DNA from 2 places in the Gottfriedia sp. NPDC057948 genome. Region 2 is predicted to be linked to the other one. Evidence: a T-box and tRNA genes for the amino acid it is inferred to sense, from the RefSeq annotation. Region 2 holds a T-box; the other holds one or more tRNA genes.
The links. A T-box is a leader RNA that pairs with one kind of tRNA and senses whether it is charged. The one in region 2 lies ahead of leuS (leucine--tRNA ligase), so its partner is inferred to be a tRNA-Leu.
Positions count from the first base shown of each region.

Region 1 (9,327 bases), on a different contig from region 2:
TGTTGTAATGGTAGTAACACATGATGATAAACAAATAAATAATGTTAAGTGATCAAGAGTTAGTAAGAATTATAGTAGTAAGTTGTTGAGGAGATGATGATTGGTAACTCCGCCTGTTCCCTGAGTATCGCCTCTCCCTCCCGCAAAAAACGATCAAAACACCATAATAACGAGGTGAGGTGCGGTGTTATCAACCGTCCCAAAACTCCCCGGGGTGGTGAAATAATCAAAAAAGTGGAAAAAATATATGAATATATTACCAGTTTCTGTACAATGTTCTTATATATGTTGAGAATGGGAGATAAGGGGAACATATAATGACCGTGAAAACAAAGGATAGAGAAGCAGGGGATAAGTCTAAAGGATTTAGGCTACAAAGACTTCGAGCAATAAATCTACTTCTAGAGCAAATGGAAAAAAATGATGAAAACATTTCAGTGTTTGCATCTACAGAATATCTTGATGATGTATATATAAAAACAGTTTCACCAGATGGGATAATTACTTATACTGAGGGTGATAAAAATTATGACCCAGCTAAGAGATTTTCTTTTATGTCCAACGAAGTAACTAATAGTTTAATTATTTTTTTAGATAACTGGTTGAAGTGTGAGTTAAGCGAAACACTATATTTTTGCTTTTATACTAATGTTGAATATACAAAAGAAAAAAATAGTCCAACAGTAAAAAAACTATCAATAACATTGCCGTCTAAAGCAATATTAGAGTACTTAGTCAATAACGAATTGGAAGATGATGTAATTGAATGTATAAAAAAGAGGCTATTGTATGAATACGAGGAGCAGTATAAGAATGAAGTTGGTAACGGGTATCTTGAGGTTATAAAGAAGTTTACAAATGAACGATGGATAAGTTTTCTCTCTAGAATAAACTGGAAATTTGGACAATATGATGATAAAAAATTAGAAAAAATACTTGTAGATAAAATAAAAAATAGATCCTTCCTTGGGTATATTGATGTTACAAATAAAGAAGATTTAATAATTGATTTACTGACAGAAAAATTCTCGGCTAATGAGCAATTGACTGATCCCTTGGTTAAACATGTAACTACTATTCATGTTGAGAATATATTTCTGAGAATATCAAAAGATCTAGTAAAAAAGGATGACCCAATTTATGACATTTGGGAAACGTTAATTAAACCTAGCGATACTAGGGGAATACAACAAAAGGTTATTGACGTAGATCCTGAATATAACAAATTGAAATTAGGTTTAAAAGCGAGAGACATAGTAGGAATTATTAAAGAATATCAACAGCTTACTGATCAAGAAAAAGGTTCTTATAGATACCGTGTTTTCGAAGCTTGTCAACGAAAGTTGGTTGATTTACTAACTAACAAAGATAGAGTTATAGATATTGATGTTTGGTTAGAAGAATTATTTGAAGCAGCAAAAAACCATATAGAAGATAAGTCTAGAGACTATTCCTATGCAATTACGAGTGATGATGCAATTAAAGGAGCAATTTTAGAATTAATAGATAGTTGTTTTCTATCATTTGACGAAGAGGGTTTTTATTATGGATCAATATAATCATCAAATAAAAAAGAGAATTATGTTTAATAAAGAGAGTGACTATTACTTTATAGCTTATAATTCGCTTCTTATTCTCCATACATTGAGTTGTTATGAGGGAAAATCAAACTTTTATGACTATAGAAAGTTAATATACATTTTACCCTTTATAGCTGATAAATATCTTCTGCAGGTAGTTACTAAAAATTCAAGATTAAGAGAAGAAGAGATAAAATTGTTAGAAGATATTCATATAAAGGCTAAATTAAGGGAGCCAATTTTAAAATCTATTTTATTTACACTTGAAAAAAAGGGTTATTTAACATTAGAAAAAAATAATACTAGGAAAAGTATAGATGTAAAATTAACTCGAAATTCTATTAAAAGGGAATTTTTTAAATCAGATATGTTTAATACTGAAATTCAAAATATTAATAGTTTTAAAAGTTACTACCAAAGACTTAGCTTTTTAAGTATTGAGAGTTTAATAGAAAAACTTTTTAAAGAGAGAGGAGTGATAATATGGGACGTATAAAGATAGAGAAATTAATATACGAGGGGGATCAATATTATTATGAATCTCCAGAATTCAAGGACGGTATAAATATAATTGAAGGTGAAAATGGATCTGGGAAAAGTACCCTTTCAAACTTAATTAGCTTTTCTCTAGGGAATTATGTTAAGGAATTTGATAAAAGAGAAAGCAAAGTACATAAAGAAATAGTAAATGATACAAATAATTTTGTTTTAATTAAGATTTCTATAAGTGGAGAAAAATATAAAATTAAAAGATTTTTTGAAAGTAATCGAATATTTATTGAAGATAAAGAAAATATACAAGATTTTTTAATCTATAGACCACAGAGTGATGTTAAAGTATTTTCGGATTGGCTACTAGAAAAGTTAGATATTCCCGTTGTTGAGTTTTTCCAAGGAACGTCACAGTCGAAACTGAATTTTTCAGATTTATTCAGATTAATCTATTATGATCAAAGAACGGTTCCAGAGAAAATTTATAAGGATTCCAGGAACGATGGGAATTTTATTTCAGATTCAGAATTTATGAGGAAGGTAATATTTCAAATGCTTATGGGGCATGAATTTTCTGAGTATTACTACCTGATTGGTGAATTAAACAAGTCTAAAAAAGAAAAGAGTAAATTAAAAGCTAGGGAAGAAGGATTTATAGAGTTAGCGAACGAGTTTGGTTTTGGTAAACTACATGAAGAAACCTTAGATGAAATTAAAAATTCAATTGATAAGAAGCTTCTACAACTTCAAAGGTTGGAAATAAACGAGGAAGAGTTATTAAGGTCTGATAAAAAGCCACCAGAAAATATTGAGAAGATTAGACAGTTGAAAAAAAACTTAGTTGATATAGAGCTTTTTATAGAAGATAAATTGAATAAAATAAATAGACTATTTAGAGAAATAAAAAACATTAAAGATATAAGAGAAAATATTATTCTAGAAGTGATTCATATAAAAAAAATTATTCTTACTCATGAAGAGCTAAATTTGTTTTCACCTGATACTTGTCCGTATTGCTTAAGTAAAGTTGAAAGAAAAGAGGGGCATTGTATTTGTGGTAAAGAAGTAGAAGAAAGTGAATTCGAAAAGTTTTTTTATTCCACAGATGAATATTTAACGATACTAAAGTCAAAACAAAAGTCAGTAGAGACATTAGATTTAGCTATTCAATCTTGTAATGATGATTTAAATATGCTTGAAAAGGAATTAGAGGATTATCAAAAAAAGAAAGTAAGTACTCAAAAATTAATTAATGAAGGAAAAGAAGATATAGAAAGGAACACTAATGTAATCCAGATTAAGGATATTCAACAACAAAAATTTAACATTAAAGAAAATATTATATCTCTTGAACAATATTATAAGGTTAAGCAAAATTTTGAAAAAATAAAAAAACAATTGACTATAATTGATAACACCCTTTCTGGAATTAATGTGGATTTAAAACAAAGAGAAAGAAATGCAAAAGATGAAATAAATATGCAGGTAACAAAGTTCAGTGATATTTATAATAGCTTGTTAGTAGATATAAAGCATGGTATTAATAGGGCTAGAATTGATGAGGATAAGTATATGCCTGTAATAAATGATGGTGAATACAAAGAGGCAAGTGTAGATGTTCCAATAAGACTAATGTACTTTTTAACATTATTAAAAATGTCAATTGAAGACATTCAAATTCCTTTTCCAAGATTCTTACTTATAGATACTCCTGAGAGTTTAGGAATAGATCCAGAAAACCTAGAGAAATCTATGTCTAAATTCACGACAATTATGGGTGAAAAAGAAACTGATAATTTCCAAATAATTTTAACGTCTGGAATTAAGAAGTATCCAGAAGAATTCTCGTCTTTTAAAAGAGGGAGGTCCCTTTATAAAAGTGAGAAGTTATTATTAGAAAAGAAATAATAATAAAATATCAATTTTATTCCGAAAAAAAACAAAAACTTCCCAACATTAAATGATGGGAAGTTTTTAAATTAAAAGAGGACCAGACGCATCCAGTCCCCTTAAGTGTAAGCCGAAGCTACACACCGCGATTAGTTATAATATATGATACCACATAGGAGGGTATACGTAAACGTGGAATTTAAATAAAATTCATTAAACTGCTAATTTTATTTCTAAGGTTAGAACCCATTATTGATGTATGAACTGAGACAGGTATCTCACTTCGGAGCTTTTCTGACTCAGTAGAAAAGTTCCTTACAATTCTTTTTAAATCAGTTTTTGGTATACCTAATTTTTTTAATAGGAATATTACTATAATTAAGTAATCAATAATATTATCGAACATAATATTTGCTATGCCTGTTGCGCTTTGGATATATTCCTTCAATCGTGCAGGGGGAGTAGTCTTTTTAAACCTACAATCAAAAACTACAGAATTATGGGCCACTGCATTACGTAATTCCTTAATTAGAAATATTATATCCTCAAGGATTCTTCCATTTTGATTATGGGAAGTACTATGCATTCCTAAATCTTCTGTAATTGCTATTCTAGTATCCTGGTTCAAGCATTGTAAGAAGAAACCAAAAACTCCTAAATTTATAACTTCAAATATCGCCCATAAAGGAATAGGTTTATTATTGTGGAAGAAGTGCTGTATGACCGCCTTTTGATCAGAGTAATTGTAAGTAATCGACTCATGAATTTTATCCCTTAAATCCAACCTTTTTTTCATTTTATCTCTGTACTTACTATTACCTACAGAATACTTTTTATAATCATTTAACAGATGAGAAAAAACGTGTTCAAAGTCAACTGGTCCGAGACCGATTAAAGTATTTAAAGTGTAGTTCTTAATAGCTGTTTCAATTAGCATAATGTTTGGATACAACAAAGTTTTTAAATTTGTATCGAATTGATGTACTGCTACTACCTCATCAAAGTTAGTAAAAGGTATTTTATTTTGAGATTGACCAATAAAACGATAACCTTTATATCCGTGGTAATAACCCATGTTTAACAAATCTTTTTTATTCTTACTTCCCGATATTGATATATTATGTGTGTCTCTTAAGTGACGCATTAATCCATTTGTAGTTTTTCCTCTAACCAAGTTAAACCGCTCCCGTATTCAGCTTTTTTTACTATATTATAAGGGATTTCGAATAATTAAGTATAGTAAGTAAACTTTTATTTTATGTTTATCTATTCCGGTTGAAGGTATATATTATTATTTGTTTTAAATGAAATACTCCAGTTATTTTTAAATATATTTCTCCATAAGTTTACATTTTGAATTCACTGGATATAAAAACTTTCCTTGAGGTGATAGGAATGGAAAATAATTATTATGTATATGCTTGGTACAAAATTGATAACTTAGAAATTTTTTATATTGGAAAAGGATTAGGAAAACGTAGATTTTCTATGTCAAAAAGAAATGAGCCTTTTTTAAGAACTGTAAATACATATCCTTGTGCTGTTAGAATTTTGGAAATGGGACTTTCTGAATCAGTAGCCTCTCATTTAGAGAAGAAACTGATTTCTTACTATAAGAGAATGGGCCAAGCTAAAGCGAACATTCGTATTAGTGGATCTGGTGGAGATACATATAATAGAAGAACAAAAGAAGAAATGAAAATTACTCGAAAAAAATTAAGCGATTCATTAAAAGGAAAAACATTATCTGAACAGCATGTCAAAAACATGAGGAGAGCTTTAAGACAAAAATACGAATCAGATGAAAGGAAAGAAGTTGAACAAATTAAAGAAAAAATTGAAGTTTTACCAAAGCTTCAAAAAGAGGAACTAGAACGAATTAAACTAGCATTGCCTAAGAAAAATATAAGAACAAAATCAGAGGAAAATAATAATATCGGATTTACTGGTAAAAAACATACTAATGAAACGAAGAGGAAGATGTCAGAGAGGAGCAAAGAATTTTTAAAAGGAAATACTAATAATGCGAAAAAATGTTTAGTATTGGATAATGATAAAAACATTATTTTGTCAGTATCTGCAAAATACCAGGTTGGAATTTGGCTTCATACCGAGAAAGGTTATGGAAGTAGTAGTCGCTCTGCTCAAAGAATAGCAGACAAATATTTTAAAACTAATGAATTGTTTGATGGTAAGTATTATTTTGTACAATAGTTTTGACAACTGCCATACGTGACTTTATAATTAATCTAGTAACGATTTAAGCGATAGAAATTGCTGAAGTCGTTGGTATACACGCGGTCGTGGCGGAATGGCAGACGCGCTAGGTTGAGGGCCTAGTGGAGGTTTCTCCGTGGAGGTTCAAGTCCTCTCGGCCGCATCACATTAAATATAAAAGTTTTATAAGACTTCTACGGAATGTAGAGGTCTTTTTTTTGTGTTCAATATTGTCTAGATTTTTTTGGCTGAGTTAGGCATTTAGCTTTAGAAGTATAGGATAATCTTATCCTATATCACTGTTTGAATGAAGAATCTGGACATTATTTCAAGATTGAGGAAGGAAGTCGCGTACTGGAGCTTGAGCGACTTATGTATGTGAACGACCGTCCACTTTTTTATGATATTGCACATTACTCACTAATTCGTTTTCCTGATTTGGAAAAGAAAATTGCAACAGATGAATCCACATATAAAGTACTCTCAAAGGACTATAATACGGAAATCCTAAGCAACGATAAAATTATCGACGTAATCGGTACGACAAAAGTATATGCTAATTACCTTGAATGCGATATAGGAGCCAATCTCTTTAAGATCCTAAAAATAGCCTATGATTCAAATGAGGAACCTGCCCACCTTTCAACATTTATGTGTGAAACAAGTAAAGTAACCTTAACCGTTCATCGGACAAAATAGAGATAATTCTATTTTAAATAGAATATATATTTTTATAAAAAAACTCACTTTTATTGCTTTAAAGTTTTGATTATTATCTGAGTAATGCCACCATTCTTTAGAATAGCCTACAAAACCTACTTGTCTCATTGCCTTATCCATAATTTGATAATTCTTTTCCTGTTCACTGCTTCGTTTATAACTTCGAGATGCTCGTGAAGAAAAATCATCGAATTTAGATTGCATTTGTACTTCTTTTCCATCTAAAGTACATATTGTAATATCCACCGTTGCGCCAAGTTGGTGTCCACGGATATTTTTAGGATCAGGTTTAGCTACATAATTCGAATTAGGATATGCGTTCCAAAGTGTTTGTTGTGCAGATAAAGGACGATAAGCATCCCAAACTTTAATAGTATATCCTTGTTCTTTAAGGATTACGTTTGCTTTTGCTAACATTTTTGCTGTGCTTGTCCTAAGTATTGCTTGACTAAAATTATAAATACGTTTGCCAGTAAAGTTATTAGTTGTGTTATATTTCAAGTCAACAATAATACTTTTATCTAATGATTTAACATTAGTGAACTCCGCCGTCACATATTTTCCACTTATAAATCCTGATGATTTTTTAAACTTAATTTTATACCATCCATTGGAGTGTTTTTTAATAACCATTAAAAGTTGACCTTTTTTAACTGAACCGATCAACTTATATGATGTACTAGGCCCACTACGGACATTTAATTTATTTGCAGTTACAGTATAAACTTTATTTGCTGCATAGGTAGAAGTTGGATTTGTAAAGAAACTTATCGATAGGAATGAAAGAGTTATAAAAACTACAACTATCTTCTTAATAATACTCATAATTTCACCTTCTTTAATTTTTTAATAATCTTTTAACTATAACGATTATTCTACAGAAATGCTCACATTACCTTTCAGTTTGAAACTATAAAGATAAAATAAAAAACATTACCGTTAAGTAATGTTTTTTTTATTTATAATATTGGAGATAAGAGGCGAGAGATTGCTTCTTTTAACTTGATTATGACTGATCGCTTTTGATATTTTTCAATTGTAAGCTCACTACTATGTTTACTATCAAGTAAAAAAAGATTTTGTAGCTCAGAAGCTTTTTCTTCTGAATAGGTAATCGCGTTTATTTCAAAATTTAATTTAAAGCTACGTGTATCAATATTCGTAGTTCCTACCGAAGCTACTTCATGATCAACAACGATTGTTTTAGCATGTAAAAAACCATTCTCGTAAAGTAATATTTTTGCCCCATACGATAAAAGTTCTCCAGCGTACGATAGAGATGCCCAATACACGAATGGGTGATCAGGTTTACTTGGAATCATTATTCTTACATCGATACCAGATAAAATTGCGATTTTGCATGCGTCCATAATGCTTGTATCTGGAATAAAATACGGTGTTTGAATATAAACACATTTTTTGGCAGACATAATTAACTTAACATACATGTTTTTTAAGTGTTCTGTCTCTGAATTTGGTCCACTTGCGACTATTTGGATAGGGGTACTTCCAATATTTTTTTCATTATTAAATGAGAATTCTTCTATATTATGTATAGGTTGATTAGTAGCTTGTTGCCAGTCTAAAATAAATCTACCTTGAATTTGGTTAACTGATTCTCCCATTATACGAAAATGAGTGTCTCTCCAATAACCAAATTTTTCATCAATACCAAGATATTCATTTCCAATATTGAATCCTCCTATATAAGCAATTCTTCCATCAATAATACATAGTTTTCTGTGATTCCTATTATTTAATCGAAAATTGATTAGTCTTAAAAAAGAAGGGAAGAAAGCTCTTACCTCACCACCATGTTTAATAAGTTCTTTGAAAAAAGAAGGGGTGATTCTTTTTGAACCAATGTCATCATACAGGACTCGTACTTTCACACCTTCTGCCGCTTTTTTTGAAAGTTCATCTCTAAGTTTCTTTCCTAATGAATCACGCTGGATGATATAGTACTGGATATTAATTTCTTTTTGGGCAAGTTGAATGTCTTTAAATAGAGAATTGAATTTTTCGTGTCCATCTCGAAACGTGTGGATTTCGTTATCTATCGTTAATAAAGCGTTAGCTGATTTTAAATTCATCATAATTATTTGTGAATGCTTTGATAGTAGCTCATCTTGAAGAAAACTTTGATCATTATGAATTTTATTAGCCTGGTCTGTAACCGCCAATTGTAGATAAGTTCTTTCTTTGGTCGATAGATGGTAGAAATTCTTTTGTTTTAGCTGTCTACCTAAAAATAGATATAGTAAAAATCCCACTATAGGTATAAAAAGTAAGATCATTAACCACGCCCATGTGGCGACAACATCTCTTTTTTCAATAAATACTAGTACTCCTGCTAGAATTATATTGATGATAAGGAGGATTGTAAGTAAATTATTAATATCCATTTTTCACACTTCCTATTAGTTAA
Region 1 covers NZ_JBHVPN010000035.1:871-10,197, reverse strand. Annotated here, with positions in the region: gene ACFVRR_RS24100 (hypothetical protein) at 318-1,559, shown strand; gene ACFVRR_RS24095 (hypothetical protein) at 1,546-2,076, shown strand; gene ACFVRR_RS24090 (hypothetical protein) at 2,064-3,980, shown strand; gene ACFVRR_RS24085 (Abi family protein) at 4,162-5,136, opposite strand; gene ACFVRR_RS24080 (NUMOD3 domain-containing DNA-binding protein) at 5,358-6,176, shown strand; tRNA gene ACFVRR_RS24075 (tRNA-Leu) at 6,260-6,342, shown strand; gene ACFVRR_RS24070 (UTRA domain-containing protein) at 6,483-6,878, shown strand; gene ACFVRR_RS24065 (M15 family metallopeptidase) at 6,855-7,724, opposite strand; gene cls (cardiolipin synthase) at 7,859-9,304, opposite strand.
Region 1: it has a tRNA-Leu gene. The T-box ahead of leuS (leucine--tRNA ligase) is inferred to sense a tRNA for this amino acid. The anticodon was not compared.

Region 2 (22,227 bases):
CCATAATAATCCGTAAACCATGTTCATGATAAACTGAAATAAGTTTCTTTAATTCATTTATTCTTTCGATTGGTTCATCCGGTTTTAAACTATAACTACCTTCTGGTGCATTGAAATTCAATGGATTGTAGCCCCAATTATAGCTTTGGAAAGGGTTATTTTCATCTATTCCTTCAAAATCAAAAAATGGTAATAATTCAATATGTGTAGCTCCTAGCTTGCATAGATAATCCAAACCTGTTGGAAAACCATTGTACATCGTATCTTTTTCATGAAATCCTTGAAAAGACCCCTTTTTTTGAATCCCACTTAGTGGATGTGAAGTAAAATCTCGAATACTGGCCTCGTAAATAATACAATCAGTATACTTACTTGGTGGTGTACTATTTACCTTACTAACTTTGCTACTCTTGGATAAATCAATTACTACACTATGTTTACCATTTACAGTAACTGCTTTTGCATAAGGATCGACAGCTTCTCGCCAAATCAGATTCACACATACTAAGAAATTATAAACTAATCCGTCACATTCACGATCGATTACTGCTTTCCATGTCCCTTTTCCATCTCGAACCATAGACATTTCAGTAAACTTTTCTTCTTCACCGTATTCTTGATAAATTCTTAACTTAACCTTAGAAGCAGTAGGTGCCCATAATTTGAATTGTGTAGATTTACTTGTGTAAACCGTACCTAAATCCTCCCCATCATAGGCATATTTTTCATCAAAGTCCTTCGAACGAATAACTCCACCTACTTGTAAATCTGTGCGAATACCAAATTCGTCTTCTATCACATACTTTTTTTCTAACAAAAGGACTTCAGTAGTCAAAACAGTATATTTAAAAAATCTATCAAACTCTATTCGAGATACGACAGGAAGCCTAGTTTTCCGACCATCCTCTTCAATTAGTTCAAAATATGACTGCACTGTATGTTTGTTCGATTTGGGAATAATCATTGTTATTTCTTGAAATCCATCTATATAAGCTTCAAAAGCCCTTTTAATATGAAACAACGCTATTCACCATCCAGACTATAAATTTAGAACTTTTACATAATAACTACGCATTTCGTTATTTATTAAATCGATATGATTAGTCTATTCACAAAGAGTTAAAATGGATTCAAAACGCTTTCATGCTTCTTCTGAAAGTATTCGTTAGTTTCTTCAAATATTTCTTATATTCCATCAAATTGTTCAAGATTTTAAATATTATTTTCTCTACTTTAATGAAACGGATTCAGCAATATGGTAACTTGGTTTTTGGGAAGGTTGAATCTTATATAAAATGACTTCATTCACTTTAAATTTTAACGGTTCTTCTTCCCAACTAAGTGGGATTTCAAATTCTTTATCAAACCTATCATTATATTTCTTTGCGATTGTAATATGCGGATTATATGGTCGTTTATCAATTGAAAAACCGCTTTCTTCACATTTCCTACTAATTCTATTTTGTAACTCCAATAATTCAACACTATTCTCTAAACCAAACCACCATACACGTGGCTGTACTTTACTCCCAAAAATACCTAACTGATGAATAGACAAATCAAAACTTTTAAAATTGTTCAGCTCTTTTTGTAGTTGATCCATAAGCTCTACACTTTTTGTATATGTAACTGGACCTAAAAATGATAAAGTAATATGAAAATCATCTTTAAATGTCCATTTCTTTAATGGTAATTTTGAATACCATCTTTTTGAATAATCATCTAAAATTTCTTTTATTTGTATTGGCAAAGGAACAGCAAGAAAATAATGTTCACTCAAATTACGCAATCTCCTTCTTATCTTTTATGTTGGAATCCTTTTTTAAGTATTGCATGATTCCAACTGCAACTATACTTAGAGAACCAAATAAAATATAAATTGCTTTAATTGAAAATGCCTCTGATAAAAATCCACTTATGAAAGTACAGAACCACTCTCCCAATCCTAAGCCTAATCCAGAATAAATTGTAACAGCTGTTGCTTTTAATGAATCCGGTGCTTGATCTCTTACAAACTGGAGAGCTGCTGGAATAAATAATCCAACCGATAGTCCTTGTGTAAGACAAGATAAAAAAAGAATCGAAATCGGAGGATTTGTAAAATAAAAATACCATCTTAAAGCCGATACTAAAGCGGTTGCAATTAATATATTATATATCCCAAAACGATTAATTAATCTCTTAGCTACTTGCAAAAATGGTGCTTCACTTCCTGCAGAAATTAGAAATGCAATACCAACACCTGTTAATGTTCCACCTAAAGATTGAATATATAAACCGAAGTAAGTATTATTTGCACTAATTGGTCCAAAAACTAAAAAGGCACAAATTAAAAATAATAAAAATCTTTTATTAGATAGCAAAATTGGGACTCCTTTTAAGATTGGTTCCCTTTTGCTAATTGTCGTAGCGTTAGGAATAAAAATTGAAATACCTAAGCCGACTAGAATACAAAAAGCAAATACGAAAAATATAATGACTAAACCAAAAACTTCAGCTAATCTTCCTGAAACTAATACAGCTAATGCAAAACCAATTGAGCCATATAATCGAATAGCCCCGTAATTCCCACCTATTTTTTGGACATAATTCAGTGCAATACTATCTGAAAGAGGAATTAAAGCACTTTGTGTCATCGATAACATGATGACAACAAATAAAAGCATGCCATACGAAGTGATTGAAGAATAGAAAAGTGCAATTATAATTGTGGAGATTTGCGCTATAAGCAACATTTTTTTAGGATTAAGCGTCATGTCACTAACCATTCCCCATAGAGGCTGTGAAAAAATAGCAACGATTGGTGTTAAAGACATTAATATTCCAATTTGTGAAGTTGATAAATCCAACACATTTTTAAAGTAAGAAGAAAGTAAAGGTCCTAGCGATCCTATTGCAAAAAATAAACAAAAATAATAGCCCTTAAAAATAAGTAAGATGCTATTTTTACGTGCATGTAATGTGTTCAATATTATTCTCAACTCCCAAAAAAATACATAAAAAAGGGGAGGAAATTTTCTCCCCTTACTGACGAAAAACGCTCGCTTTAACCTTAACTTTATTGTCTCAAAAAATCGAGTCGTTTAATCAGTCTAAAACTATATTACTTAACTAATTCAGCAATCGACTGTGCATAAATTGCAATTGCTTTTAATAAATCATCAATTTCAGCATATTCGTCTTTTTGGTGAGCTACTTCTGGTTTTCCTAAGAATAATGGTCCAAAAGCTACACCTGCACTTAATGAACGTGCGTATGTGCCACCACCGATTGTTAACAATGTTGCTTCCTCACCTGTTTGCTCTTCATATACTTTTTGTAAAGTTTGAATTAATGGGTGATCTTTTGGAACATGGTGAGGCTTTGAATTTTTAATTTCATTAAATTCAAAGCTATATTTACTTCCACGTTCAGTAAGTGTTGTGATAACAAAGTCAATATCAGTAGTCACTGGATAACGTAAAGTTAACCCAAATGAGCCACCATTATTTTCTTCGTATTGCATAATTCCTAAGTTAATAGTTAAATCTCCAGTAATATCATCATTAAACGCAACGCCCATGTTTTTACCACGAGAGTCACCTTTGAAGTTTTCAACGATAAACTTTAAGAATCGATCAGCATTAACATTAAATTCAAATTGATTTAAAAAGCTTGCTAATGCAATACCCGCATTCTTACCTTTATCAGGTTCCATTCCATGTACTGAAACACCTTCTACTGCTAAAACTTGGTGTCCATTTTCTTCAGAAACTTGAGCTTTACATCCTAGCTCACTAATATGTTTTGTAAATGCTTCTTGATCAAAGCTTGGTCCTGAAACGATTGCTTTTGCATAATCAGGTACCATATTTACTCTTCTACCTGAAGAGAATGAAACTAATTTATATTCACTCTCGTTATCTTCATTTAACTGCATTTGTTTGAAATTAATATCTAATATTCCTTTTTCAGCGTAAATGATTGGGAAATCTGCATCAGGTGCAAAGCCCATTGTTGGCATTTCTTCTTTTTCAAAGTAGTGATCAACACAACGCCATTGGCTTTCTTCATCTGTTCCGAGAATCATACGTACACGTTTATTAATTGGTAAACCTAATTCTTTAACAATCTTCATTGCATAATAAGCAGCCATTGTAGGACCCTTATCATCAATTGCGCCTCGTGCATAAATATTTCCATCTTTAATAATTGCATCAAATGGATCATGAGACCAGCCATCTCCAGCAGGTACAACATCTAAGTGACAAAGAATTCCTACTAATTCTTCGCCGCTTCCCATTTCTAAGTGACCAGCAAATCCATCAACATTTTTTGGAATAAACCCGTCTTTTTCACCTAAATTTAACATGTATGTAAGTGCTTCATTAATACCTTTACCCATAGGTGCTTCTTTTGTAATCGTCGCTTCATCATAAACGCTTTCAATATTAAGAAGTTCAATCGTTTGCTTTAAATAATCATCTTTACGTTTTAAAACTTCTTCCATCCAATTAATTTGTGTCATAGAAATACCTCCTTTAATATAAATAGTTTATCACCTTTTAAAATTTAAACATAATTTATTCATTAATGGAACGAAAAAAGAAGGAATATGACACTCTTTGTAGAATATATTACCTTAAACTTGCAAAATGATTACGTTTGCGCAAATTTTCATTAAATTTTTGTATTTTTTTCATAAATTTCGTTATGAAACTACTGAAAAAGAGTAAAATGAAAATATAAGCTTAACTAGTAATATACTTAACTAACCTGTTATGAAACAATGCGGTAGGTAAAGGAGTGGTTTTTTGAATTCTGGAACTTCTCGAATGCTGACTCGAATTAAAGCCATTTACATGTACATTAGTGAAAATGGCACCGTTTCTACAAAAGACCTAGTGGAGGAGTTTGGTATTACACCTAGAACAATCCAACGAGATTTAAACATTTTAGAGTTTAATAATCTAGTTTATAGTCCAAGTAGGGGAAAATGGGCCGTAACAGGGAAAAAAGTAAAAGCTTCTTCGTAAAAAAAGAAAAACAAAAACCTATGATTGTCTTGTCTGACGTCTAATCAAGGGTTTTTGTTTTTCTTTTGGCTCTCTATTAGGGATCCGATTAACTTTATATTTACATTTTGATTCATCTTAACCTATTTATAAGTAACACTTTATTTCTCTTCGTTTACCGACTTTAATAGGTCAATCTCTTCATCAGTCAATTCTCGATATTCACCTAACTCTAATTCTTCATCTAACTTTAAAGGACCCATCTCAAGTCTTTTTAAGTAAGTAACTTTCTTTCCTACTGCTTCAAACATTCTTTTAACTTGATGGAATTTACCTTCCATAATAACTAGTTCGATTTCAGATTCTTCACCGGATTTAAGAATTGTTAAATAACCAGGTTTCGTTAAATAACCATCCTCTAGTGTTACGCCTTTTTCAAATGCTTTAATGTCAGCTTCAGTTACTACTCCATCAATCGTTGCATAATACTTCTTTGGTACGTGTTTTTTAGGAGAAAGTAATTGATGTGCCAAATGACCATCATTTGTAATTAATAACAATCCTTCCGTATCTTTATCTAAACGTCCAACTGGAAATGGCTCGAAAATGATATCTTCATATTCTAATAATCCGATTACAGTCTCATGCTCAGAATCTTCTGTAGCAGATATAACACCTGGTGGTTTGTTCATCATTATATAAACAAACTCTTTGTACTCTACTACTTCACCATTTACCGTTACAACTTGCTGTTCAATATCAACATGCTCTTTCGGGCTTTTTACAATATTATCTCCAACTTTTACAACACCTTGTTTTAGAAGAGACTTTACTTCTTTCCTACTGCCATATCCCATATTGGCTAAAATTTTATCAATTCTCATTAATTAGCACCTTTTCTTTCTAAAATAAAAGTTTAAGAAAACTCGCCGATTAGCGAGCTTTTTTAGCGAAGCCAAAGGCGTAGTTGCATTTATAGGTAATTCCTTAAATGAGCTTCTACGTCGTTTTTCTTCTCCGCTGTCAATTTATACACTCTTAATGTGTAAAAAAAGGTGAACCACTACAAAAGAAGGTTCACCATATATTTTTATCCTCTTTTTCCAAACTTAAAACGATTCTTTAAACGAGCTCCTAAAATAATTTCAAATAAGTTTAATTTGTATGCGACACCTAAATAAACAATGGCCCCTACAATTGCTCCAATGATGACAAGGAACATTGAAATCATTCGACCATCTTTATAAGTCCACCAGAATCCTAATAAGTATTCTACAGCATAAACCGCTCCGGCCATTAAGCCAGATAAGATAATCATAAAGATGATCCTTCTAAACACTTTATTGAAAGAGAACTCCGCATTTTTACGAATATAATAGAAATTGTAAACGATTGAAAATAAATAGCCTAATGCGGTCGCTGATACCGCGCCATAAGTTTTGAATAGATGAATTAATGGTACATTTAATATAATTTTTAATATTACTCCGCCTATTAAACCAATAATCGCATATTTTTGTTTATCTAAACCTTGTAAAATGGCTACATTTACTGTGAAAAGTGAATACAATAAAGCTACTGGAGCATAAAAACCTAGTATACTTCCACCAAGTGTACTTTTTTGATAAAAAGCACTATAAATCGGTTCAGCCAAAACTGATATCCCTACTACAGCAGGAAGTGTTAAGAAAAATACAACCTGGTAGGTTTGGGTAATTTGACTTTGTAGCTTTTTATGATTTTTATTTACGAATGCTTCAGTTATAGCGGGAACAAGTGTTAAACCAAATGCCGTTGCTAATGAAACTGGAATCATTACTAGCTTGTGACTTGTGTATGAAAACATTACATAAGTATTCTCTGCAATATCTTTTAATCCAATTGCTTCCATTGCTCTATTGTAAGTAAACTGATCCACCAATTGATATAACGGGATAGCAAGTCCGACAAACACATATGGAATTGAATAAGAAAATAATTCTTTAAACATTTCTAATTTAGTAGGATAGATTAATCCTTTTGATTTTGGAAGAAGTTCATCTAAATGAACTTTTCGCTTTCTCCAATACCATAGTAAGTTTAAAATACCACCTACAGCACCAATTGTAGCTGCAAACGTCGATAACCCTACTGCTTGAGTAATTGTTCCACCCATAACTTTTAAAATGATATAACTTCCAACTAATGTAAATACAATACGTACAATTTGTTCAATTAGCTGTGAAACAGTAGTTGGGCCTGTTGATTGATGCCCCTGAAAAAAACCTCTATACAAACTTTGAGAAGGTACTAATATTAAAGCAGTACTTACTATTCGCATAACTGAAACTACATCCTCTACACTATTACCTTTTGTATCTTTAGGTATCATAAGAGGTGCGATATAAGGTGCAATGATATATAACGTTAAAAACGAAAAAATACCTGTACATATTAAGAGTAGCTGACTTGCATGAAAAAGCCTTCTACTTGTTTCATATTCTTCAATCGCATTGTACTTTGAAACGAACTTTGCTACAGCTAACGGAACACCTGCAGTAGCTATACTGATGAACAATGTATATGGAACGTAACCATAGTTATATAATGCAGACCCTTTTGAACCAACTAACGCATAAAAAGGGAATGTATAGATCATTCCTAGAAATTTTATTAAAAATGTACCAGCAGTTAATATGAAGGTACCTCGTAGCAATTTTGAATCTGACATAAACTGCCTCCTACCAATTCTCGATCAAACTAACTAATCTATCTTACCATATCATCTAAAAAGAAAAAATTAAAAAATGATAAGAAGTTGGAGCTTACTTGAAATAATGGTAAACTTACTAAAAGAAATTTGTAACGAAAGTAGTGAAATAATGGTTTATGACGTGATTGTAATTGGTGGCGGAACTTCTGGTCTGATGGCTGCAATTAGCGCTGCTGAAAACAAAGCTAAAGTACTTTTACTTGAAAAAGGAACTAAATTAGGACAAAAACTCCTTATATCAGGTGGTGGTCGTTGTAACGTAACAAATCGCTTACCTATAGAGGAAGTTATTAAACATATACCTGGAAATGGCCGATTTTTATATAGCGCATTCTCTATTTATAATAACGAGGATATCATACAGTTTTTTGAAAACATGGGTGTCGCTTTAAAAGAAGAGGATCACGGGAGAATGTTTCCTGTATCAAATGACTCAAAATCAGTATTAAATGCATTAATGCAAAAACTAAAAAAACATCATGTAGATATTCAGACCAATCGAACTGTTAAAGACGTACTCTATGAAGATGGTAAAGTAGTAGGAATCATATTGGATGATCGAACAGTCATTCACTCAAAAAGTGTTGTCCTTGCAGTAGGTGGTAAATCTGTTCCACACACAGGCTCGACAGGTGACGGATATGCTTGGGCAAAAAAAGCTGGTCATACAATAACTGAACTCTTTCCTACAGAGGTACCTATTACTTCAAGTGAAGATTTTATTCAAACTAAATCATTACAAGGCCTTGCTTTAAGAGACATAGAATTAAGTGTACTAAATCCGAAAGGCAAAAAAGTGATAGCCCATAAAATGGACATGCTCTTTACTCATTTTGGAATTTCGGGCCCTGCCGCACTACGTTGTAGCCAATTTGTATACAAAGTACAACAAAAGTTTAAAACAAAAAATGTATCGATGGCGATTGATTGTTTTCCGGGGCAAAACGAGGAATCACTTTTTCAAGACGTAAACAATATTCTTAAAGATGAACCTAAAAAAGCGATTAAGAACGTTCTTAAAGGTTATGTACCTGAACGATATTTACTATTTCTGCTTTCAAAATGTGGAATTGATGAGGCAACTCCTTGTAATGAAATTGCTACGATGAAATTAAGAGAACTTGTCCAATTATTTAAAGGTTTTTCATTTGTAGTAAACGGAACTCTTTCAATTGAAAAAGCATTCGTTACAGGTGGGGGCGTCTCAACAAAGGAAGTTCATCCAAAAGAAATGTCATCTAAAATCATGAATGGTCTTTATTTTTGTGGAGAAATATTAGATATTCACGGTTACACTGGTGGCTATAACATAACCGCTGCATTGGTAACTGGCAGATTAGCAGGAGGATCAGCTGCGGAATATTCTCAAACGAATTTTTAAGAAATAAACAAAGGACCGAACGAATACATTGTTTCGCTAGGTCCTATAATGTTTACATATGGAAAAGCATAAGGATTGATTTTTAAGAAACTTTATAAAAGTTAAACTGTTATTCCACAAACTTATTGCCATAGTTGTATTCGAAAAACAATCAAACTGATTTTCTAGTTTTAACTTATGCTTTTCGCTTATTATATTTTTCTTTGGCACAAATCCACCGTCCCTAATTTAAGGTCAAAGGCGAGCGTTCGATTGTTCGTGTTGCAAGTTCACTAATAAATAGAATCGTCCATCCTCTTCAACATACCCATCTGCCAATTGGAAAGATTGTTTTAAGTCTTTAAAGTAAAACTTTCCAATTAAATACTTTGAAGAATACAACTCCATATGCCCATCTTTAAATTTACCAATTATTTTATCGGTAATGTCAATTTTTAATGTTTTAGGCAAATCAACCCCCTCCTTTCTAACAAGCAAAGACCTCAATGAAAAAATATATGAGGTTCTACTTTAATATATGTCACAACTCCATGGTTAATATTCCTTATGACAAAAAACATTAGCCTAAATTAAAACAATTAAATAAAAAATCCAACAAAAACGTTGGATTTCAGTAGGTAGACAAAATATCGATACAGATAAAAATTTTTTATTTGACCTCGCCTTCCCAGGCCATCATTCCACCTTCCATGTTGATCGCCTTATAGCCTAGCTCATTTAAATACTCACAAACATTCTCACTACGAACGCCTGCCTTACAAATAAAAATGTATTCAAATTCTTTATTAAAAACATCTAATTTGCTCGGAATTTGTCCCATTGGAATATGCACTGCTTCAGGAATTTTCCCATACTCAACCTCATAGTCCTCTCGCACATCTACTAAAAATAGCGTTTCTCCTGAATCTAAACGCTCTTTAACTTCATTTGCAGAAATCGTATTCATCATTGCTCATCCTTTCTTTATAGCAACATCTTAACAACTAATTATTTTCTATGCAAAAAGTAAGTTTAATTCTATCCACCTTAAAGGGGGAGGATGAGTTAGTAGAAAAGCAAAAATAAGAAATAACAAAGAAAAAACCTCAAAAGAGGTTTTTTCAAATTAACTATTTAGTTAGCAACGATATTTACTAATTTACCTGGTACAGCAATGATTTTTCGAACAGTTTTACCCTCAACTTGTTCCTTAACTGCATCATCTGATAATGCAATTTGCTCCATTTGCTCACGAGAAGCATCTTTTGCAACAAGTAATTTTGCTTTTACTTTACCATTAATTTGTACTACGATTTCAATTTCGTCTTCTACAAGCTTAGCTTCATCGTATGCTGGCCATGTAGCATATGCAATTGAATCACTATGACCTAGCTTACTCCAAAGTTCTTCACCGATATGAGGAGCAACTGGTGCTATTAATTTTACAAAACCTTCAACCATTTCTTTTGGTAATTGATCAGCTTTATATGCTTCGTTTATAAACACCATCATTTGTGAAATTGCAGTGTTAAAGCGTAAACCTTCAAAGTCCTCTGTTACTTTCTTTACTGTTTGGTGATATGTTTTTTCAAGACTGCTAGAAGTAACACCTTCTACAATTTTATCTGAAAGCTCTTCATTATCAGTAACAAATAAACGCCATACTCGGTCTAAGAAGCGACGAGAACCATCTAATCCATTTTCTGACCAAGCGATTGATGCATCTAATGGACCCATGAACATTTCATATAAACGTAACGTATCAGCACCATGGCTAGCAACGATATCATCAGGATTTACAACGTTTCCTTTAGACTTAGACATTTTTTCATTATTTTCCCCTAAGATCATTCCTTGGTTGAATAACTTTTGGAATGGCTCTTTTGTAGGAACTACACCTAAATCATAAAGGAATTTATGCCAGAAACGAGCGTATAGTAAGTGAAGAACTGCATGCTCTGCTCCTCCAATATATACATCAACTGGTAACCAATGCTTTAGTAATTCAGTATCTGCGATTGCTTCGTTATTATTTGGATCAATATAACGTAAGTAATACCAGCAGCTTCCGCCCCATTGTGGCATTGTATTTGTTTCACGTCTTCCTTTTTTACCTGTTACTGGATCAACTACATTAACCCAATCAGAAATATTCGCTAATGGTGACTCTCCAGTACCACTTGGGCGAATATCTTCTGTTTTCGGAAGAATTAATGGTAATTCCTCATCAGGAACAACTGTCATCGTACCATCTTCCCAGAAAATTACTGGAATTGGCTCTCCCCAATATCTTTGACGAGAGAATAACCAATCACGTAGACGATACGTAACTTTTTTCTCACCTGCTTTTGAAGAATCTAACCAATCAATTATTTTTTCAAGAGCTTCTTGTTTATTTAAACCGTTTAAGAAATCAGAGTTAACATGTTTGCCATCTCCAGCGTAAGCTTCTTTTTGAACGTCTCCACCTTCAACAACTTCAACGATTGGTAATTTAAATTTAACTGCAAATTCGTGATCGCGCTCATCATGTCCTGGTACTGCCATAACTGCACCAGTTCCATAGCTTGCAAGTACATAATCAGCAATCCAAATTGGAAGCTTTTCGTTATTTACAGGATTAATTGCATATGCTCCTGTGAAAACACCTGATTTATCCTTCGCTAAATCAGTTCTCTCTAGATCACTTTTCGATTTAACTGAATCGATGTATGCTTCGACAGCATCTTTTTGATCAGCTGTTGTAATTTGATTAACTAAATCATGTTCTGGAGCTAATACTACATAAGTTGCACCGAATAATGTATCAGGACGAGTTGTAAATACTGTTACTTTTTCATCGAATCCATCAACATTAAAGTAAACTTCAGCACCTTCAGAACGGCCAATCCAGTTACGTTGCATTTCTTTTAAGCTTTCTGGCCAATCTAATTCTTCTAGATCTTCTAATAATCGATCAGCATAAGCTGTGATTTTTAAGATCCATTGCTTCATTGGGCGACGCTCAACTGGATGTCCTCCGCGCTCACTTTTTCCATTGATTACTTCTTCATTAGCTAAAACTGTACCAAGAGCTGGGCACCAGTTAACTGGGATCTCATCTACATAAGCTAATCCTTTTTCAACCATTCTTAGGAAAATCCATTGAGTCCATTTGTAATAATCAGGATCAGTTGTATTAATTTCACGATCCCAATCATATGAAAATCCTAATGCCTGAATTTGATTACGGAAAGTATTTATATTCTTTTCAGTAAACTCAGCTGGATCATTACCTGTATCTAATGCATATTGTTCTGCAGGTAGACCAAATGCATCCCAACCCATTGGATGAAGTACATTATAGCCTTGCATTCTTTTCATTCTTGAAAGGATATCAGTTGCTGTGTACCCTTCTGGATGACCTACATGTAATCCCGCCCCAGATGGATAAGGGAACATATCAAGTGCATAAAATTTCGGCTTGCTTGTATCGTCAGTTGTTTTAAACGTTTTATTTTCTAACCAATACTTCTGCCATTTCTGTTCAATAGAACCATGATTAAAACTCATATTATTGCCTCCTTTTTTCATGTATAAATGGCTCGGCTGTGGTCCTAGCGGTCTACAAATAAAAAAATCCTCCCATCCCAAAAGGGACGAGAGGATTTCCCGCGGTACCACCCAAATTAATGTAAAAATACATTCACTTGTTTCCGTAACGTGGAACACGACATTTATTACTTGGTAAAAAACCGTTCACAAATGTGGCTTATGGGCGAGTTCATGAATAGAATGGATTGACTTTCACCAACCGTCAACTCTCTAAACCTCTTCATATTCACTACTATTCCCAATCATTGCCGATCATTTAGATTTAATTTATACCATTTTATTATAACCAAAGAAAAAGGTCAATTATACATTGCCTATTTTTAAGAAGCAAAAGTTTGATTATCAGCTTTTACTACTCTTTTTGCTAATCTTTCATAAAGTACAGAAAAGGCCATGCTTATTACTAAAAAGACAACTAATATGATAAATAATACTCTCATATTAAAAGTATCAACAAGTGCTCCTCCAATAACTGGTCCAAGCATTCTTCCAACCGTTGCTGCACTATTTACAATCCCTTGATACATTCCTATACGATCTTTTGGAGCAAGCATATTTGCAATAGTTGGTACTGCAGGCCAGACGAACATTTCTCCAATTGTTAAAATGACCATACCCGTCATAAACATTGAGAAATGATCAGCAGTGCTCACGAGAATAGTCGAAGCGATAAAGAATCCAATTCCAAACAACATTTGCTTTCTCATACTTAACTCAAATTTACGTATCGCATTTGATACGATAGGTTGAGCTAAGACAATAAGTGCACCATTTACAGTCCATAACAGACTATATTTTTTTAATCCAATGTGTAGATTTTGCATTTCTGAAGCAATCGTAGTTTGCCATTGAACATAAACTAACCAACATAAAACATACGCAATACAAACAATCATCAGAGCCTTCATTGAAGGAGTAAATGAGAATTTTTGTTTCTCTTCTTTTTCTACATGGGTTTCTTTTAATTGCTTAGGTTCACCAATATCTTTAAATCCAAATAAAGCTACTAAGAAGAAAATAATATATAATAGCAAATTAGCGGAGAAAATATAATTAATATTAGCGGCCGCAACAACTCCACCTAAAGACGTACCAATCGCAACACCAAGATTTTGAGCTACATAAATTGCGTTAAAAGCTTTACGACCACCCTCTGGCCATGCCGCTCCAACCATCGCATACATTGATGGAAATACAATACCAACACCAAACCCTAATATTACGAAGAAACAACTGTAATATGTCCAAGAATGATTAATAACCAAACCTAATATCGACAAAAACGTAATACTAATACCAGTAAGGATTGACCTATATCCCCCAAATTTATCAAAAAGCAAGCCCCCCAGCATATTTCCAAATACACCGGCCATTGAATTAAACATTAAAATAAGCCCCGCAACAGACAAGGACTTTCCTAAATGAATATGGATGTATACTGTATTGAATGGCCATAAAAAAGAATTACCTGTTACATTTAAAATCATACCGATTAACAAAAACCATAGTTTTTTTGGCATCCCTTACTCCCCTCAAAGCTGTCCCTTTTTATCTATTTTTATCTCGTTAACTCATTAATTGTAGAGGAGAATCTTCCTAGTTTCAAGAGGCACGCATTAAGTGGAGATAGATAAGAAGGACAAAAAACCTAGAAGGTATTAGAGAAGCACCATATAATCCCTAAAATTACCAAAATAAAAAGAAAAAAGGAAGGCAAACCTTCCTTTTCCTTTACACCCTATTCCCTTTTCTACCTTACCCCTGCTTTGATCTCTGTGGTTGACCTTTTTTAGCGTTATTCATTTTGACTTGATCTACTGCTGAAAGTTCACCTGAGAATTCTGTTATCGTTTTATTCTTTGTTGTTTGTTCGGGATTACTACTTTTTGATTTCTTTTTAACCATTTTTGGTTTCCTCCTAAGGATTGCATATTCTTGAACATATTCTTGCATATTCTAGTCTCCTTTAGTGCGGAGTAATAATCATTTGATGTTGTAGCTGTGTTAATTGTCTACGTAAACGATTAAATTCATCTCTATTTTCTAAATTTGCAAGGTTTTCAACTTTTTCTAACTGCATAATTGCTTGCTCAAGCCCTGCCTGTGCTTCAGAATACTCGATTCCGTTAAAATGCTCTTGTCGCATGCCAATTTCTAATTGTTGCACTGCATAATCATAGGCTTGTTTCGCTTGTTGTACTTGGTCTTGTCCGAAATTGCGATCTGTTATTCCCAAGAAAATACCTCCTTTGAGACTTTAATGAAGTATCCGCTATGTAGGTTACCTCAAGGATAGTATTTCCGAACCTTACAATCAGAGTACAATTATTTCTTTACAAATAAGAAAGGTTTTTCCATTTGGTTTTCTTTTTAGAGCATGATAAAATCGATAATATTGACTTAAATTAAGGGAGGGATGAGGAATGACAAAAAACAATCCTTTTCCATATACAATAGATCATAAAAGATATCACTCATGGAATTATCATTTACGACAACAATTTGGCGAAAAAGTTTTTAAAGTTTCAATTGACGCTGGATTTGATTGTCCAAATAGAGATGGTACAGTTGCGTTTGGAGGTTGTACTTTTTGTAGCGCATCTGGTTCGGGCGACTTTGCAGGTGATCGAGCTGAAGATGTTGTAACTCAATTTCATAAAATAAAAGATAAAATGCATGAGAAATGGCAAAATGGAAAATACTTAGGCTATTTCCAAGCTTACACAAATACTCACGCACCAGTAGAAGTATTAAAACAAAAGTTCGAACCAATATTAGAGCAAGAAGGCGTTGTAGGTTTATCAATCGCAACAAGACCAGATTGTTTACCAGATGATGTTGTTGAATATCTTGCAGATTTAAATAAACGAACTTATTTATGGGTTGAATTAGGATTACAAACTGTTCACGAAAAAACGGCAAATATTATTAATCGTGCACACGATTATAAAACTTACGTAGAAGGCGTAGAAAAATTAAGAAAGCACAACATCCGTATTTGTTCACATATTATTAATGGGTTACCTCTTGAAACTCCAGAAATGATGATGGAAACAGCGATGGAGGTTGCTAAACTTGATATCCAAGGTATTAAAATTCACTTACTTCACCTACTAAAAGGTACTGCAATGATGAAGCAATATGAAAAAGGACTAGTTGAATTCATGGATTTTGACGCTTATATTAACTTAGTCGTTGATCAGCTTGAAATCATTCCAAGTGATGTAATCGTACATCGTATTACTGGAGACGGTCCACCTGACTTATTAATCGGACCAATGTGGAGCTTAAAAAAATGGGAAGTACTGAATGCAATTGATCGCGAGTTTGAACGTAGAAATAGTTGGCAAGGTAAATACGCAAATAATCGAGTACAATTAACATGATTCTAGATCGCATTTTACCGTACGCTAGAAAGCTTCTCCAATCAACTGTGAATGAAGGTGATCATACCATTGATGCCACAATAGGTAATGGTCATGATACAGTATTTTTAGCAAAATTGGTTGGTGAAACTGGACATGTATACGGATTTGATATCCAAGAACTAGCTATTCAAAAGACGACTGAAAGAATAGATAATGAAAATTTAAGCAAACAAGTTACACTATTCCAAAGAAGTCATGCAGAAGTAAAAAAACTAATCCCAGCTTCATCACAAGAGAAATTAAAAGGTGCAATTTTTAATCTTGGTTATTTACCTGGTAGTGATAAATCAGTTGTAACTGTACCCGAGTCTACCATTTCAGCAATAGGACAAATACTTGAAATGATGGCACCAGAAGGAATTATCGTAGTTGTAATTTATCATGGTCATGAGGGCGGAGAAATTGAAAAAGATGAATTAATGAACTTTGCTCAAAACATCCCTCAAGACTTGGCACATGTATTAACTTATCGATTTATTAATCAAGCAAATAATCCTCCTTTTATATTAGCTATTGAAAAAAGAGCTTAAGAAAAACTGTCTAATTTAGACAGTTTTTTTATTTTGACCCCAATTTCTCATATTGTTTGATTTCCTCAAAATCATTATAAATACCATAAAAATTCATTAAAAATTCATTAATGGTAAATTTTTCTTTGTAAATTGGTAAAGATAAAAAAATCAAAATAAGAAAAGAGGTAATCAAAATGAAAAAAGCTATTTTTGCAGGTGCAGTAGTTAGTCTTTTTACGCTAAGTACAATTACAGTAAATGCCGAAAACATCGCGGCAGCAAATTATTATGTCCATCCACATCATGATCACGATGTAACAACAGATGATGGTGAACACCATAGACATCATCACCACAAAGCAAATAAAATGTTAGAAAACCACAAAAAAGAAGTTGTTAAGTATATTTCTAATTACTTAAACCAACCTGAAGCTAATATAAATAAAGCTGTAGAGCAACATAAAATGGAAATGAAGAAATTAATATTTATCGCAGTTGTATCAAAGCTTTCAAATAAACCTTTGGAAAATATCATCGCTCAGAAAGGTAAAACAAACTCATTTAAAGAAATATTAGATAATAATAATATTAAACGTGAGCAATTTTTTGAAGAAATGAAAAGAGTTCACCGAGATATATTTACTCAAATTGAACCAACTAAAAATTAATTTAAATTAAACAGAGCGCCCCTTAAGTCATTGTACTTATGGGGCCTCTTTTTTTGTTTAAATTACTTGTTTTGTAATGAAGTTTAGTAAACAGACGATCAAGTTTTTTATTAAGAACATATCCCCTTTGATAAAACATAAAATTTATATATCTAGTAACTTTATCTACCTATAAAAATTTACAAAAAATTATTAATAATATCTAATTACGGCGTATTCATGGAATCAATTGAATATTATGTAAAGATATACCAATTTAATTGATTTGTTCATACAAACCAATTCGTAGTTGAATGAGATAAACCAACTCTAGGGGCGTGAAGAGTTGACTGCAAACCTAAACAATTTGAATAGAATACTTCGTAATGTTTTTCAGTTCATTTTACGGAATTCGAATTGGATAATATTATTAATTGGACTAATTGCATTCATCAATTACTGGTCAGTTTTTTACCTTGTTTCATTATATCGAGGATTTCATACAGAATCTTCACAAGTCAATCAGATGACCCTTTGGGTAATTTATGGATATTTTTATGGATTCTTTGGGAGTATGATTTTAATTTATGTACACTCTTTCGTCCTAAAATATATGTTGTTTTTTCGAAAAATTAAAAGTGCCATTTCGTTTATACTCTTTCATTTTGCTTATTTTATTTCGCTTATTTTTTTAATTCTATTAAACTAAGTTTCTATTTAAATAGTCCAAATCTAATACTTAAGCTGGTTTTTAATTCAATTTTAGTTTATACTTAGATTAAATTTAATGCATTGTTCGGAGGAGCCTGTCACGATTGGGATAAGTATGTAATTTACTTCCCCTATCGTGGCAGGTTCTTTTTTTATGCGTTCAGACGGGAGATGAATTTATGCTTTATGTGCAACTTGCAATTATATTGATTGCCTCTAAAGTTTTTGGGGATTTAAGTACAAAGCTTGGTCAGCCTGCAGTTTTAGGAAAGCTATTAATAGGAATTATACTAGGGCCAGCTGTTCTTGGAATCATTACTGAAACAGAAACATTACATGAAATGAGCGAAATTGGTGTCATTTTACTTATGTTTATTGCAGGTTTAGAAACTGATCTTAATGAATTTAAACGAACTGGGAAAGCTTCTTCTTATGTAGGGTTACTCGGAATACTATTCCCATTATTCTCAGGTTATCTTTATGGTATTTCCATAAACTTAAGTCAATTTGAGGCCATTTTTTTAGGGCTGATTCTTTCTGCAACTAGTGTAAGTATTTCGGTAGCTACATTAAAAGAAATGGGTAAACTTAAAACAAAAGATGGAGCAACTATTTTAGGAGCTGCCGTAATTGATGATATTGTTGTCATCATAGCATTAGCATTTGTTATGAGTTTCAGTGGTAGCGCCGTTAGTTTACCAATTCTATTATTTAAAAAGTTTATATTTTTTACATTTGCCATATTAATCGGTTGGAAGATTGTACCTTGGTTCCTAAAAAAGTTTATAAAGTTAAACGTTTCAGAAACATTAATCTCTGCTGCTTTAATCGTTTGCTTCTTATTCTCAGCCTTTGCAGACCAAACAGGTATTGCTGCAATAATCGGCGCTTATATCGCAGGAATTTCGATATCCGTTACTAAGTTTAAACAAGAGGTTTTTGAAAAGGTCGAAACGATTGCTTACTCTGTTTTTGTACCTGTGTTTTTCACTTTAATAGGAGTATCAGTTCAATTCACTGGGTTAAGTCATTCGATTCCGACTATTATTATCATAAGTATTATCGCCATTTTAACGAAGCTAATTGGTGGAGCATTAGGAGCAAAACTGGCTGGATTTCCAACTAAAAATTCACTCGGAATTGGTTCAGCAATGATATCTCGTGGGGAAGTTGCTTTGATTATGGCATCAACAGGTTTAGCAAATAATCTTTTAAGTAAGGAAATGTTTGCGATCCTTGTTATTGTGGTACTAATCACAACTATTGTAACTCCACCACTTATGAAGTTATTTTTCACAGAAAAAAGTGAAGTTTTTAATGTAAATGTGTAAACACGAAAAAGGATAGTTTTATTTACTATCCTTTTTCGTGTTTACCTGTCTATTCTTTTTTAAACTGACTCCCTGACCCTTCTATTACTCGCCTTTAACTCTTTTAATTTAAAATATAACTTTGCATTGCCATAGAAAAAGAATGATGTTAAGCCACCGTTCTTAACAATCCCTCTTCTAATTCTTTTCATCTCATTTGGTCCTGCCATTTTTTTATCAGCCAAATAAATGCCTAGTAATCCCTGGCATATCATTCGATGAAAACGATAGTCTTTTAAATCTTTTAAGGCTTGATCACTTTTAGTTGAAAAATACTCAATCCTATTTAACATGACATCTTTAGACGGGTAATAACTGCAGAAGTTTAAATCTCCGCCTTCTTCATCTTCCTTTTGATCAATTACATAATCTAGTAGTATATGAAGTCCTTGTACATAAGGGAAATAACTCTTATAGACTTGTTCAAATAATTTTTCAGAAATCATTTCGTTAAATGAATAAGAAACTAAACAAAAAATCCCAAGTGTTGAACCTGCGCACGCAGAGAATTCATACCATTCTAAGTCAGAAAGTTCTGGTTGATATTTTTCAAACCAATTTGTTAATCTAGGCACTCGCTCTTCTTTTTTTACATGCTTATGTATTTGTAATTTACAATAATAATCAGCAAGTTGAACTAGGTAATCTTTAATTCCCTCATAATGCTTCGATTGATTTAAACTACTATGACACTTTGAAACTAGTGCACGTAAATATCCACCATCGTCTTGTTCTTCTCTGAAGCGATAATACATTTGATCGGATTTTTGGCATTTTACTGCATCAATCATTGACTCATGTAGTGCTTCAAAATCAACTGGATCTAGCGAGGTACTACGATCGCATAAATTATCTAAGTAATCACTAATTGTTTGATATGCAACGATAAATTCTATTACTGGTTTTAAATTCTTTTCAGAAAGTAATGCTAAAATTGCACCACCTTCACAATGGAATGTTTTTGTATCAATACTCATTAATGCTTGTTTTCTAAGTTCTGGATCTGGGATTGTCGTTGCAAAATTTCTCCAATAGTTCAATTCCTGATGCACTAAAGGAAAAACAGCTTTATAAACTTTCGGCATTAATTGGATCGGATTTTTAGGTAGTGACATTTTTTCACTCCTCCCTATTTTTCATTAATTACATATTGGTAAAATAAGTTATACTCATATTGAAGTAAATATTATGGAGGTGAACTATGTTGCCTTGAGTGTTTAGACAATTTCAACTAAACAATCATCGTATTTTTTTTATATGCTTGGCAACGGTATAGTATGATATTACCATACAAAGGGAAGCAACCCAAAATCGAACCATCAGCTTTTATCGCTTCAACTGCAACTGTTACCGGTTCTGTCACAATTGGAGCAAATAGTAGTGTATTTTTTGGTGCAGTAATCCGTGGCGACGTTAATGATACAATCATTGGAAATGATGTTAATGTTCAAGATTTATCTGTTCTTCACCAAAGTCCAAAATGCCCTCTAATTTTAGAAGATGGCGTAACAATTGGACATAGTGTTATTTTACATAGTTGTATAGTTAAAAAGAATGCATTAGTTGGGATGGGTTCAATCGTTTTAGACGGTGCCGAAATCGGTGAAGGAGCAATGATTGGTGCAGGTAGCTTAGTTCCAGGAGGAAAAGTAATACCTCCTAACACATTAGCATTTGGTAGACCTGCTAAAGTAGTACGTGAATTAACAGAGGAAGACATCATTGATATGGATCGAATTCGTAGAGAATATATTGAAAAAGGACAATTCTATAAAAAGGTAGAAGAAGAAAATCAAGTAAAATAATTTGAGGATTTATTTACATAAAAGTGCAAAAGAGAAGGACTGGATTGAAGCCTTCTCTTTTTGTTTTATTGATAAATTTAGTAATTTCGGTCTATTCTAAATCTATTTTATGAGAATGTCATGTAATTACTTTTGTATTGGCCCAGGTTATTTATGATTTGTGGTCCTATTTGCAGTTTTTACGGGTTTTATTAGCTGTTTTGACTTTTTTAATGGTAGGTTTGATAGTTTTATTTGTAGTTCAACTTTTTTATTTGCACCTTCAAGGATTTATTTGCTGTTTTAGCCTTTTTATTTGCACTTTCACGTTTATTTCTATTATCCCGATTTTATTTGCACTCTCAGACAGATTTGACGATCCCAGCATACCTTATTCATCCCCGCTCCAATTTTGTTTAATAAAAATTTACATATCTAAATTATTCATTTACAAAAGCTTCTATTTAAATCCATAAACCCTTTTTATAATGAAGTTAAAAAGATCAGCATAATGGAGGATGAAAAATGAGCGCTATTCTTCAAAAGATACACACATATGAATGTCAACTGTTTTATCGCGTTAATTCATTGTTCCAGAAGCGTTACTTGAATTTTTTCTTTCGTAATATTACACATCTTGGCGGAGCTACTTTTACAATTTCATCAGCATTATTATTATTACTTTATTCCAAAGGTGAATTGCATCAAGCATCAATCTTATGTTGTTGTACCCTTTCTCTTAGCCATATTCCTGTTCATTTTCTTAAACGTTTTTATCCACGTAAAAGACCTTATCTTAAACTAGAAGGTACGTTTGTGCTAAAAAATCCTTTAAAAGATCATTCCTTCCCTTCTGGTCATACAACGGCAATTATTTCTGTTGCACTTCCTATAATGATTTATATACCATTTACGTCATTTATTTTACTTCCTTTAGTTTTGTGCGTCTCTTTCTCTCGAATTTATCTTGGCTTACATTATCCATCAGATGTGTTTTTCGGAATATTACTTGGTATATTTACTACATTTATTTCACAGTTTTTTATCTATCATTTGTGAGGAGGAGAAGTTATGA
Region 2 covers NZ_JBHVPN010000005.1:146,797-169,023, forward strand. Annotated here, with positions in the region: gene pulA (type I pullulanase) at 1-1,021, opposite strand, end outside; gene thpR (RNA 2',3'-cyclic phosphodiesterase) at 1,229-1,780, opposite strand; gene ACFVRR_RS11095 (MFS transporter) at 1,782-2,969, opposite strand; gene pepV (dipeptidase PepV) at 3,104-4,507, opposite strand; gene ACFVRR_RS11105 (DeoR family transcriptional regulator) at 4,815-5,015, shown strand; gene ACFVRR_RS11110 (pseudouridine synthase) at 5,156-5,878, opposite strand; gene ACFVRR_RS11115 (putative polysaccharide biosynthesis protein) at 6,085-7,704, opposite strand; gene ACFVRR_RS11120 (BaiN/RdsA family NAD(P)/FAD-dependent oxidoreductase) at 7,856-9,127, shown strand; gene ACFVRR_RS11125 (DUF2553 family protein) at 9,362-9,577, opposite strand; gene ACFVRR_RS11130 (rhodanese-like domain-containing protein) at 9,777-10,073, opposite strand; gene leuS (leucine--tRNA ligase) at 10,241-12,658, opposite strand; T-box leader at 12,738-12,955, opposite strand; gene ACFVRR_RS11140 (MDR family MFS transporter) at 13,021-14,220, opposite strand; gene ACFVRR_RS11145 (glycogen biosynthesis protein GlgD) at 14,456-14,605, opposite strand; gene ACFVRR_RS11150 (DUF2524 family protein) at 14,667-14,930, opposite strand; gene mnmL (tRNA modification radical SAM protein MnmL/YtqA) at 15,124-16,086, shown strand; gene mnmM (tRNA 5-(aminomethyl)-2-thiouridylate-methyltransferase MnmM) at 16,083-16,658, shown strand; gene ACFVRR_RS11165 (hypothetical protein) at 16,835-17,308, shown strand; gene ACFVRR_RS11170 (cation:proton antiporter) at 18,178-19,329, shown strand; gene ACFVRR_RS11175 (tetraprenyl-beta-curcumene synthase family protein) at 19,389-20,483, opposite strand; gene ACFVRR_RS11180 (gamma carbonic anhydrase) at 20,646-21,173, shown strand; gene ACFVRR_RS11185 (phosphatase PAP2 family protein) at 21,678-22,211, shown strand; gene ACFVRR_RS11190 (glycosyltransferase family 4 protein) at 22,224-22,227, shown strand, end outside.